DNA from 3 places in the Pectobacterium versatile genome. Region 2 is predicted to be linked to each of the others. Evidence: predicted binding sites of a transcription regulator. Region 2 holds the regulator's gene; each other region holds the start of a gene.
The links. The regulator PurR, encoded in region 2, represses purine synthesis genes. The targets are predictions, from matches to a motif close to CANGCAAACGTTTGCNTG.
Positions count from the first base shown of each region.

Region 1: purE (5-(carboxyamino)imidazole ribonucleotide mutase) is a predicted target of PurR. The motif match lies at 1,181-1,198, and genes of this name have one in related genera.
Region 3: purH (bifunctional phosphoribosylaminoimidazolecarboxamide formyltransferase/IMP cyclohydrolase) is a predicted target of PurR. The motif match lies at 2,423-2,440, and genes of this name have one in related genera.

Region 1 is NZ_CP034276.1:3,448,959-3,452,812, forward strand. Features, by position in the region: gene ppiB (peptidylprolyl isomerase B) at 1-390, shown strand, start outside; gene lpxH (UDP-2,3-diacylglucosamine diphosphatase) at 401-1,123, shown strand; gene purE (5-(carboxyamino)imidazole ribonucleotide mutase) at 1,302-1,811, shown strand; gene purK (5-(carboxyamino)imidazole ribonucleotide synthase) at 1,808-2,878, shown strand; gene EIP93_RS15695 (HAAAP family serine/threonine permease) at 3,396-3,854, shown strand, end outside.
Region 2 is NZ_CP034276.1:2,880,621-2,884,474, forward strand. Features, by position in the region: gene EIP93_RS12985 (C40 family peptidase) at 1-389, shown strand, start outside; gene cydH (cytochrome bd-I oxidase subunit CydH) at 491-580, opposite strand; gene purR (HTH-type transcriptional repressor PurR) at 972-1,997, shown strand; gene cfa (cyclopropane fatty acyl phospholipid synthase) at 2,329-3,480, shown strand; gene EIP93_RS13005 (riboflavin synthase) at 3,544-3,854, opposite strand, start outside.
Region 3 is NZ_CP034276.1:298,098-301,951, forward strand. Features, by position in the region: gene purD (phosphoribosylamine--glycine ligase) at 1-674, opposite strand, end outside; gene purH (bifunctional phosphoribosylaminoimidazolecarboxamide formyltransferase/IMP cyclohydrolase) at 692-2,281, opposite strand; rRNA gene EIP93_RS01360 (16S ribosomal RNA) at 2,885-3,854, shown strand, end outside.

The DNA of each region.
Region 1 (3,854 bases), 570 kb from region 2:
TATGACAACACGATTTTTCACCGCGTGATTAATGGTTTTATGATTCAGGGCGGCGGCTTCGCTCCCGGCATGGATCAGAAAGAAACCAATGCGACAATCAAAAATGAAGCCAACAACGGCCTGAAAAATACCCGTGGCACGCTGGCGATGGCACGTACCAACGATCCGCACTCTGCAACTGCCCAGTTCTTTATCAACCTCGTTGATAACGATTTCCTGAACTTCCGTTCAGAGCGTGCCGATGGTTGGGGCTACTGCGTATTCGCTGAAGTCACCGAAGGCATGGACGTTGTTGATAAAATCAAAGGCGTTGCTACCGGCCGCAGCGGCATGCATCAGGACGTACCGAAAGAAGACGTGGTGATTACCCACGTAACGATCAGCGAATAATTCGACCTGCATGGCAACGCTGTTCATTGCCGATCTGCATTTAAGTGTTCATGAACCGGCGATTACCGCCGGTTTTCTGCGTTTTTTACGCCATGACGCGATCCATGCCGATGCGCTGTACATACTTGGCGACCTGTTCGACGCCTGGATAGGTGACGACGATCCTCAGCCGCTGCATGCGACTGTCGCCACGGAACTGTATGCCTTACATCAGCGCGGCATTCCCTGCTATTTCGTGCACGGTAACCGTGATTTCCTGATCGGTAAGCGTTTCGCCAAGCAAAGCGGAATGACGCTGCTGCCGACAGAAACGGTGCTCGATCTCTACGGCCAAAAGATTCTCATTCTGCATGGCGATACGTTGTGCACTGACGATCGGCATTACCAACAATTCCGCCGTCGGGTACACAACCCATTTATTCAGCGACTCTTCCTGCTATTACCGTTGTCACTACGTATGAAAATTGCGGCGAAGATGCGGGCAACCAGCCAGCACGAAAACCAAAAAAAGTCGCAGCAGATTATGGATGTCAATCACGACGCCGTACTTGCACGCTTACGGCATTATCAGGTGGAGACGATGATCCACGGCCACACGCACCGTCCAGCCATTCATCAGGTCGATCTCGGTGAATCGTCTGGTCGTCGCGCCGTTCTCGGGGCCTGGCATGAAGAAGGGTCGATGATTAAGGTCACGCCACAAAATATCGAACTGATTTCCTTCCCATTTTAATGCGTTTCTTGACATTGACTTAACGGTCTCTCGCCTTATCCCCCCTGCATTTCCGCATACGCAACCGTTTTCCTCGCCATAATGGCGTGATATGCTCTACGCCCTCAACGCCAGACCCTCCCTGTCTGGCCGACGCGAACGCGTCACGAACACGTACAATCACAGGAGCGTTACAGGCATGTCATCCAACGTTGCCCCGGCTAAAATTGCCATCGTCATGGGTTCAAAGAGTGACTGGGCCACCATGCAGTTTGCTGCGGAAATCCTCACCACGCTGAACATTCCTTTTCATACCGAAGTCGTTTCCGCACACCGGACGCCAGACAAGCTATTCAGCTTCGCTGAGCAAGCGGCACAGAACGGTTTTGATGTGATTATCGCGGGCGCAGGCGGCGCAGCACACCTGCCGGGTATGCTGGCAGCGAAAACGCTGGTTCCCGTGCTTGGCGTGCCGGTACAAAGCTCAACGCTGAGCGGGGTAGACAGCCTGTATTCCATCGTCCAAATGCCGCGTGGTATTCCGGTCGGCACGTTGGCGATTGGCAAAGCGGGCGCGGCGAATGCGGCTCTGCTGGCCGCACAAATTCTTGCCCTGCACGACAAGGGCATCTCTGCCCGACTGGCAGACTGGCGTCAGGCGCAAACCGATGATGTGCTCTCTCATCCCGATCCGCGGGAGGAGGCATGAAACCGGTCTGCGTATTAGGCAATGGTCAGTTGGGCAGAATGCTGCGTCAGGCTGGTGAACCGCTAGGCATTGCAGTTTACCCAGTGGGACTGGATGCAGAGCCGGAATCGGTTCCGTTTCATAACAGTGTCATTACCGCCGAAATCGAACGCTGGCCGGAAACGGCTCTCACCCGTGAGTTGGCCGAGCACACGGCGTTTGCAAACCGCGATATCTTCCCGCGTCTGGCCGATCGCCTGACGCAAAAGCAGCTGCTGGACTCGCTGAATCTGGCAACTGCTCCTTGGCAGTTGCTGGCTAGTGCCGATGAATGGCCACACGTCTTTGCCTCATTAGGTGAACTCGCTATCGTTAAACGTCGCGTCGGTGGTTACGACGGCCGCGGGCAGTGGCGCTTGCGCGATGGCGAACAGCAAACGCTGCCCGCTGACTGCTACGGCGAATGCATCGTTGAGCAAGGCATTAATTTTTCTGGCGAAGTCTCGCTGGTGGGTGCCCGCAATACGCACGGCAAATGTGTGTTCTACCCGCTCACTCATAATCTGCATCAGGATGGTATTCTGCGCACCAGCGTGGCTTTCCCTCAGCCCGATCCGCAGTTGCAGCAGCAGGCCGAACAGATGCTGTCCGCAATAATGAATGCGCTGGGTTATGTGGGTGTGATGGCGATGGAATGCTTTATTGTTGGCGACCACCTGCTCATTAACGAGCTGGCTCCGCGCGTACACAATAGCGGACACTGGACGCAAAATGGCGCGTCGATCAGCCAGTTTGAGCTGCACCTGCGCGCCATTCTGGATCTGCCGCTGCCAGTACCGGTTGTCGAAACACCGTCGGTGATGGTCAACCTGATCGGCACTGACGTGAATATCGACTGGTTGGCGCTGCCGCTGGTACACCTGCACTGGTATGAGAAAGACGTTCGTCCTGGTCGCAAAGTTGGACACCTCAATCTACCGTCGTCGGATACCGCACAGTTGCAACGCACGCTGCAATCGCTGGCACCTCTCTTACCAGAGGAATACCACAGCGGTCTGGCGTGGGCAGAAGAAAAGCTCACCGCCTGACAGATCGGTGACCATTATCCGGCAGGTTGCAATCTGCCGGATAACTCTCGTCTGAGGTGATGCAACAGCAGGAACTGCGCCATCGATACGTCCGAAAAAGAGAAAAACCATCATTACGCGTGACATCAGCAAAATTGCGTTTATTATTTCATCTGCCCTTTATTTTATTTATTGTTCATTTTTCATCACTCAGCAATTAAATAAAGCATCAATAACGAGCCGTTAAAAATATTTAAAATAAAGTATCAAGATTGATATTTTAATTTGCGCGGAAATTTATTAAAATATTTCCCGTCAATTCATTTCTGTGATCGCCTCAATATTATTCGCTGACCACCACGATATAGAATGCCGCCACAAAACAGTATTGACCTACTGACATAATTAGCAACATGTCTCGTTCGTTTTTTAAACTCCGTAACGGCAACTTGCCGATACTGTAATTTTTATAATCCACATCATGTGGCAATACCCTTGTAACGGGGTATTAATATGTCCACCGAGGAGAAATCAGTATATGAGCACCATTCAAGATAGTAGCCAGGTGTTAGAACAGGCTTCAGGATGGCGTAAAAGCGACACCGTCTGGATGCTGGGCCTCTATGGCACGGCCATCGGCGCTGGCGTGTTATTCTTACCTATCAATGCCGGTATTGGTGGATTAATTCCGTTAATTATCATGGCACTGATTGCTTTCCCGATGACATATTATTCTCACCGTGCATTATGCCGCTTTGTATTATCCGGCAAGAAAGGTGGCGAAGATATTACCGAAGTCGTTGAAGAACATTTCGGCGTTGGTGCAGGTAAATTAATCACTTTGCTTTATTTTTTCGCTATTTATCCGATCCTATTAGTTTATAGCGTCGCCATCACCAATACGGTAGATAGCTTTATTACTCACCAATTGCACTTGCCTTCTCCGCCACGTGCCCTGCTGTCATTAATATTGATCCTCGGATTAATGTTTATTGTA
Region 2 (3,854 bases):
CCGCAATGAATAAGTTGATGAGTCAGATAGGTAAGCCTTATCACTGGGGCGGTTCCTCTCCCTTTACCGGATTCGACTGTAGCGGACTGGTTTATTACGCCTACAAAGATGTCGTTAAGATCCAAATTCCACGCACCGCAAACGAAATGTATCACCTGCGTGATGCCGCTCCGATTAAAAAGAGTGAGCTGGAAAGTGGCGATCTGGTCTTCTTCCGCATCAATAATCGTGGCGCAGCCGATCACGTCGGGGTTTATCTGGGTGAAGGGAAATTTATTCAGTCGCCGCGGACAGGGTCAGATATTCGTATCAGCAAGTTGAGTGAAGATTATTGGCAGGAGCACTACGTTGGCGCGCGTCGCGTGGTCACACCGCAGACGATTCGTTAAGAGTGATAATAGATTACATACGTCGAACAGAAACGATTCAGACACGTTTTATGTAACATCAACGTGTCTGAATACCTAACCCGCACAAAATCATCGTTCGGTTAGTTCAGCACCGCTGTAAAACTAAACACGATGATCACAGCCAACGAACCAATGGTTGTCAGCAAAGACATCTTCAGATCTGTATCCATAAAATACTCCTTAATTAGCGAACAAATTTTATCTGAAAGCTTCGTCTAAAAAGCCCCCCCCTTCACAGCCAAATCCGCGTTTAGGTAGTTAAAGCTACAAATAATAGGGTTATTACGATTCTTTCATAATTCTAGCGAAAAATCTCGGACGAATGCATCACTAATAGTATAAATTAGCCCTTTCACTTTCATGATAAATCGGACACAATCCGCTGTTTATGAAAGCGCTGCGTATCAGTCGAAAAACGTCAACCCAGATCCCTTCGGTATAACATTCGGCATTCTCCTTCTGAAATCCTGTTTTTTAGCTTAGAAGAAGAACATTAAACGTAGGCAAACGATTAACAATATACTTACGTCTGTAACAGGTAAGTTCAGGAGTCATTTTTAGATGGCAACGATTAAAGATGTGGCAAAACGTGCTGGCGTTTCCACCACAACCGTATCGCACGTGATCAATAAAACACGTTTCGTCGCCGAAGAGACTAAGGCAGCCGTCAGGGCAGCAATCAAAGAATTGCACTATTCACCCAGCGCCGTCGCCCGCAGCCTCAAAGTTAATCACACTAAATCTATCGGCTTGCTGGCTACTTCCAGCGAAGCCCCCTATTTCGCCGAGATCATTGAAGCCGTTGAAAACAGCTGCTATGCCAAAGGCTACACGCTGGTGCTATGTAATTCGCATAACGACATCGGCAAGCAACGCGCCTATCTTTCCATGCTGGCGCAAAAACGCGTCGACGGCCTGTTGGTGATGTGCGCCGAATACCCACCCGAGTTATTAGGCATGCTGGAAGATTATCGCAGCATTCCGATGGTCGTGATGGACTGGGGACAGATGCACAGCGATTTTACCGATACGATTATCGATAACGCCTTTGAAGGTGGTTATATGGCAGGTCGCTACCTGATTGAACGCGGCCATCGCGATATCGGCGCCATCCCCGGTACTCAAGAACGCAACACCGGCAGCGGACGCTACCTCGGTTTTTTGAAAGCGCTGAAGGAAGCCGACATCACCGTACGCGACGAATGGGTGGTTCGGGGCGATTTCGAACCGGAATCCGGCTACAAAGCCATGCATCAAATTCTCGCACAGAAACAGCGACCTACAGCCGTATTCTGCGGTGGCGATATTATGGCGATGGGGGCTATCTGTGCGGCTGATGAACTGGGTCTGCGCGTACCGCAGGACATTTCGGTGATCGGTTATGACAACGTGCGCCACGCACGCTTCTTTACGCCTGCGCTGACCACCATCCACCAGCCAAAGGAGCGTCTGGGCCAGTCCGCGTTCTCTATGCTTCTGGATCGCATTACCAGTAAACGAGAAGATGCGCACGTCATTGAAGTACACCCGACGCTGATTGAACGTCGCTCGGTGGCAGACGGCCCCTACCTCGACTATCGCCGCTAGCCGCCGCTATTCTGTACAGACGATTTTCTTATTCCTGCCTGCTTCCTCTCTCTGCTTCAGCCAATTCTCTTGTAGGCTGGCTGAAGCCGTTATAATTCTATACCCTAAATAATTCGAGTTGCATGAAGGCGGCAAGCGAGGGAATCCCGATGAGCTTACTCAAGTAAGTGATTCGGGTGAGTGAACGTAGCCAACGTACATGCGGCTTGAAGTATGACGGGTATAATACCGTGTTTCATTTTCTCTGGTGACAGCCGATACCTCGGCTGTGATAAGTGTTGTCCAGGTGTGTTTTACGATACTTTTACATGTGAAAAGTTAAGGAGACATGATGGGTTTGCCTTATACAGAAGAATGGGATGATGAGACCGCACCCTGGTTCCACATCGTACAGGACATGTTAGCCACCGCGGATATCACCATCAACGGCACTCGCCCTTTTGACATCCGCGTGATCAACCCCAACTTCTTTAAGCGTATCCTGCGTGAGGGATCCCTAGGGCTGGGAGAAAGCTACATGGACGAATGGTGGGACTGTGAACGGCTGGATATGTTTTCCCATCGCGTTCTGCGCGCAGGGCTGGATACTCAACTGCCCCGCCGCCTGCACGACCTGACGCGTGTCGCCCTCTCCCGCATCACGAATTTGCAATCCCGCCGACGCGCTCAGGTTGTCGGTAAAGCGCATTACGATTTAGGTAATGATCTCTTTACCCTGATGCTAGATCCTTACATGCAATACTCCTGCGCTTATTGGAAACAGGCACAGACGCTGGAACAGGCGCAGGAAGATAAACTCACCATGATCTGCGAAAAGCTCCAGCTCAAATCAGGAATGACGCTGCTGGATATCGGCTGTGGTTGGGGCGGACTTGCCGAGTTCGCGGCACGCCACTACGGCGTTTCAGTTTACGGCGTCACTATTTCCAGAGAGCAGCAAATGCTGGCACAGCAGCGCTGTCAGGATCTGAACGTCACCATTGAATTACAGGATTACCGCGATCTCGATCGGCAATTTGATCGCGTGGTGTCAGTTGGCATGTTTGAACATGTCGGGCCGCGCAACTATGACAATTATTTCCGCGTCGTACGGCGTAATCTAAAACCCGATGGACTGTTTCTGCTACATACCATCGGGGCTAATAAGACCAACCCGCATATCGATCCCTGGATTCATAAATACATCTTCCCCAATGGCTGCATTCCTTCCATACAGCATATTGCGCAGGCGAGTGAGCCTTACCTGGTGATGGAAGACTGGCATAATTTCGGGTCTGATTACGATCGTACATTAATGGCCTGGCACGCTCGCTTTCAGCAGAACTCGCCACCGCTTTCCACACGCTATACGGCCCGCTTCCGCCGGATGTTCAGCTACTATCTTAACTTTTGTGCAGGGGCCTTCAGAGCAAGAAAACTTCAGCTCTGGCAGGTCGTGTTCAGCACGGATGGGATCGACGGTGGATTGCGCGTTGCGCGCTGACAGAAAAGAGAAAGCCGGACGGTAGAAACGCCGTCCGATTTACTAGAATCTGCAACGTAGGAATTACTCTTCCTTGCCGAGTTCGCTCGCCTGCTTGCTGGCTAACACTCGCTCGACGGTATCCACCACGGCCTGTGTCTGCGGATCGATTTCGATATTGATGCGATTCCCCAGACGTTTCTGGCCCAGCGTGGTGCGGTTCAGCGTTTCTGGAATTAAATGCACGCAGAAGCGCCCGCGAGTGACTTCCCCCACCGTTAGGCTGATGCCATCAATCCCAACAAAGCCTTTATGCAGCACGTATTTCATCAGCGCTTCGTCTGCCAGACGGAACCAAATCTGATGGTTATTTTCTGAAACCTGAATCTTGACCA
Region 3 (3,854 bases), 2.4 Mb from region 2:
GGGCCAGTGTCTTTATCCCCGACGCGTTTATGATCCTGACTGGTTGCCATCGGCAGCACATTCTTGCCATCCACCATGACGATGAAGCTGGCTTCTTCGCCATCAAGGAACTCTTCCACCACGATACGGTGTCCGGCATCGCCGAATGCATTTCCCGCTAGCATATCCTGAATGGCGTTTTCCGCTTCCTGCAAAGTCATGGCGACAATCACGCCTTTGCCAGCGGCTAATCCGTCAGCCTTGATGACGATTGGTGCACCTTTGCTGCGAACATAAGCCAGTGCGGGTTCCACTTCGGTGAAGTTCTGGTATTCCGCTGTCGGGATGTTATGGCGTGCCAGGAAATCTTTAGTAAAGGCTTTAGAGCCTTCTAACTGTGCAGCGCCTTGCGTTGGACCAAAGATTTTTAGACCAGCGCTCAGAAACGCATCCACAACACCGATAACTAACGGTGTTTCTGGGCCAACGATGGTTAGATCGATGTGGTTTGCCTGCGCAAAAGCGACTAACGCTGGAATATCCGTTGCGGCGATATCGACGTTGGTCAGCGCAGGTTCAAGTGCGGTGCCCGCGTTTCCCGGAGCAACATAAACATGTTTCGCCAGCGGTGACTGTGAGGCTTTCCAGGCCAGCGCGTGTTCGCGTCCGCCATTACCAATTACTAAAATGTTCATTTCGGTCAGCTCCAGAATTAATGGCGGAAATGGCGCATGTCGGTAAAGATCATCGCAATGCCGTGTTCGTTGGCGGCGGCAATGACTTCATCATCACGAATAGACCCGCCCGGTTGGATCACGCAGGTAATGCCAACGGCAGCTGCGGCATCAATACCATCACGGAATGGGAAGAACGCATCAGACGCCATAGCGGAACCTTTTACTTCCAGCCCTTCATCGCTCGCTTTGATTCCGGCGATTTTCGCTGAGTAAACGCGGCTCATCTGGCCAGCACCTATCCCAATGGTCATGTTATCGCGTGCGTACACAATCGCATTGGATTTAACGAACTTAGCCACTTTCCAGCAGAAAAGGGCATCACGTAATTCCTGTTCGCTCGGCTGGCGCTCGGTCACGACACGCAGTTGAGATGCATCGACCATGCCCAGATCGCGATCCTGTACCAGCAAACCGCCGTTGACGCGTTTGAAATCCAGACCAGGAACGCGTTGCTGCCAGCTACCGCTGGTCAGGACACGTACGTTTTGTTTGGCTGCGGTCACCTTCAATGCGGCATCACTGGCAGATGGGGCAATAATGACTTCGACAAACTGGCGGCTGATGATGGTCTGCGCCGTCTCTTCATCCAGTTCGCGGTTGAAAGCGATAATGCCGCCGAATGCAGATGTCGGGTCAGTTTTATAGGCGCGTTCGTAGGCATCAAGAATTGAACTGCCAATCGCTACGCCGCACGGATTCGCGTGTTTAACGATAACGCAGGCTGGCTCGGCAAATTCTTTCACACATTCCAGCGCCGCATCGGTGTCGGCGATGTTGTTATAAGACAGCGCTTTGCCTTGTAACTGTGTAGAAGTGGCGACAGAGGCCTCGTGAATATTCTCTTCTATATAGAAGGCCGCTTGCTGATGGCTGTTCTCGCCGTAGCGCATGTCCTGCTTTTTGATGTAGTTCAGGTTCAACGTGCGCGGGAAGTGGCCCGATGGTTTATCGGTATCACCGTGGTAAGGCGGAACCAGTGCACCAAAGTAGTTGGCAATCATACTGTCGTAAGTGGCAGTGTGTTCGAAGGCTTTAATGGCTAAATCGAAACGGGTTTCGTAGGTCAGTGAACCTTCGTTAGCGTCGATTTCATTAATGATGGTGCTGTAGTCGCTGCTCTTGACTACGATAGCCACATCTTTATGGTTCTTGGCGGCGGAGCGGACCATCGTCGGGCCACCGATATCGATATTCTCAACCGCATCTTCTAACGTGCAGTTCTCACGGGCGACGGTCTGAGCAAACGGATACAAATTCACAACGACGATATCAATCGGTTTGATGTCGTGCTGCGTCATGATCGCATCATCTTGATCGCGCCGTCCCAGAATGCCGCCATGTACTTTTGGGTGCAGGGTCTTCACACGCCCATCCATCATTTCCGGGAAACCGGTGTAGTCAGAGACTTCTGTCACCGCTAACCCAGCATCGGCCAGCAAACGGGCTGTTCCACCCGTTGAAAGGAGCTCGACGCCACGGTGGGACAGAGCTTGAGCAAATTCGACAATACCTGCTTTGTCAGAAACGCTGAGCAGAGCGCGGCGAATTGGACGGCGTTGTTGCATGATGATGTTATCCCCTGGATTTGGGTAGTCAGTAAAGAACGGTATGTGAATATCGTCTTTGTCAGAGCAATAATTGCGGAATAAAGAGAAATATTCAGTTAGCGTTCGCAAAATACGACGATTTTGAACGGGGTGAATTGTAGCGAAAACGTTTGCGTGATGCTCGTCAATTTTTGAGTAGAATGCTTTCTGTGGATAAGTTTGTGCAAAAATAGGTATAAAGCGGGGTTTTGCTGTGGAATGCAGCAAACAGTTATTTTTCTTTAAAACACCTATTGCGGCCTGACGAGAAGTCCCTATAATGCGCATCCACTGACACGGCAACAGCGATACGCGGTTGTGGTGACAGCAAAAAGATTCAACGAAGCAGTCAGTAATGACTTGACTTCACAGCGGAAAAGCATAGCATATGCAGCCGCGCCACCGATGAAGTGGCACTGCTCTTTAACAATTTAATCAGACAATCTGTGTGGGCACTCACAAGACCGTATCTTAACGATATAAAAAAGTCTTGAAGAGTGAACAACAGTAAAATTCATTACGAATGAACAGTTACTAATTCTTTGAGCATCGCTGGCGAGTTCAGCAAATCAAACAAATCTTAAATTGAAGAGTTTGATCATGGCTCAGATTGAACGCTGGCGGCAGGCCTAACACATGCAAGTCGAGCGGTAGCACAGGAGAGCTTGCTCTCTGGGTGACGAGCGGCGGACGGGTGAGTAATGTCTGGGAAACTGCCTGATGGAGGGGGATAACTACTGGAAACGGTAGCTAATACCGCATAACCTCGCAAGAGCAAAGAGGGGGACCTTAGGGCCTCTCGCCATCAGATGTGCCCAGATGGGATTAGCTAGTAGGTGAGGTAATGGCTCACCTAGGCGACGATCCCTAGCTGGTCTGAGAGGATGACCAGCCACACTGGAACTGAGACACGGTCCAGACTCCTACGGGAGGCAGCAGTGGGGAATATTGCACAATGGGCGCAAGCCTGATGCAGCCATGCCGCGTGTGTGAAGAAGGCCTTCGGGTTGTAAAGCACTTTCAGCGAGGAGGAAGGCGGTAAGGTTAATAACCTTATCGATTGACGTTACTCGCAGAAGAAGCACCGGCTAACTCCGTGCCAGCAGCCGCGGTAATACGGAGGGTGCAAGCGTTAATCGGAATGACTGGGCGTAAAGCGCACGCAGGCGGTCTGTTAAGTTGGATGTGAAATCCCCGGGCTTAACCTGGGAACTGCATTCAAAACTGACAGGCTAGAGTCTTGTAGAGGGGGGTAGAATTCCAGGTGTAGCGGTGAAATGCGTAGAGATCTGGAGGAATACCGGTGGCGAAGGCGGCCCCCTGGACAAAGACTGACGCTCAGGTGCGAAAGCGTGGGGAGCAAACAGGATTAGATACCCTGGTAGTCCACGCTGTAAACGATGTCGATTTGGAGGTTGTGCCCTTGAGGCGTGGCTTCCGGAGCTAACGCGTTAAATCGACCGCCTGGGGAGTACGGCCGCAAGGTTAAAACTCAAATGAATTGACGGGGGCCCGCACAAGCGGTGGAGCATGTGGTTTAATTCGATGCAAC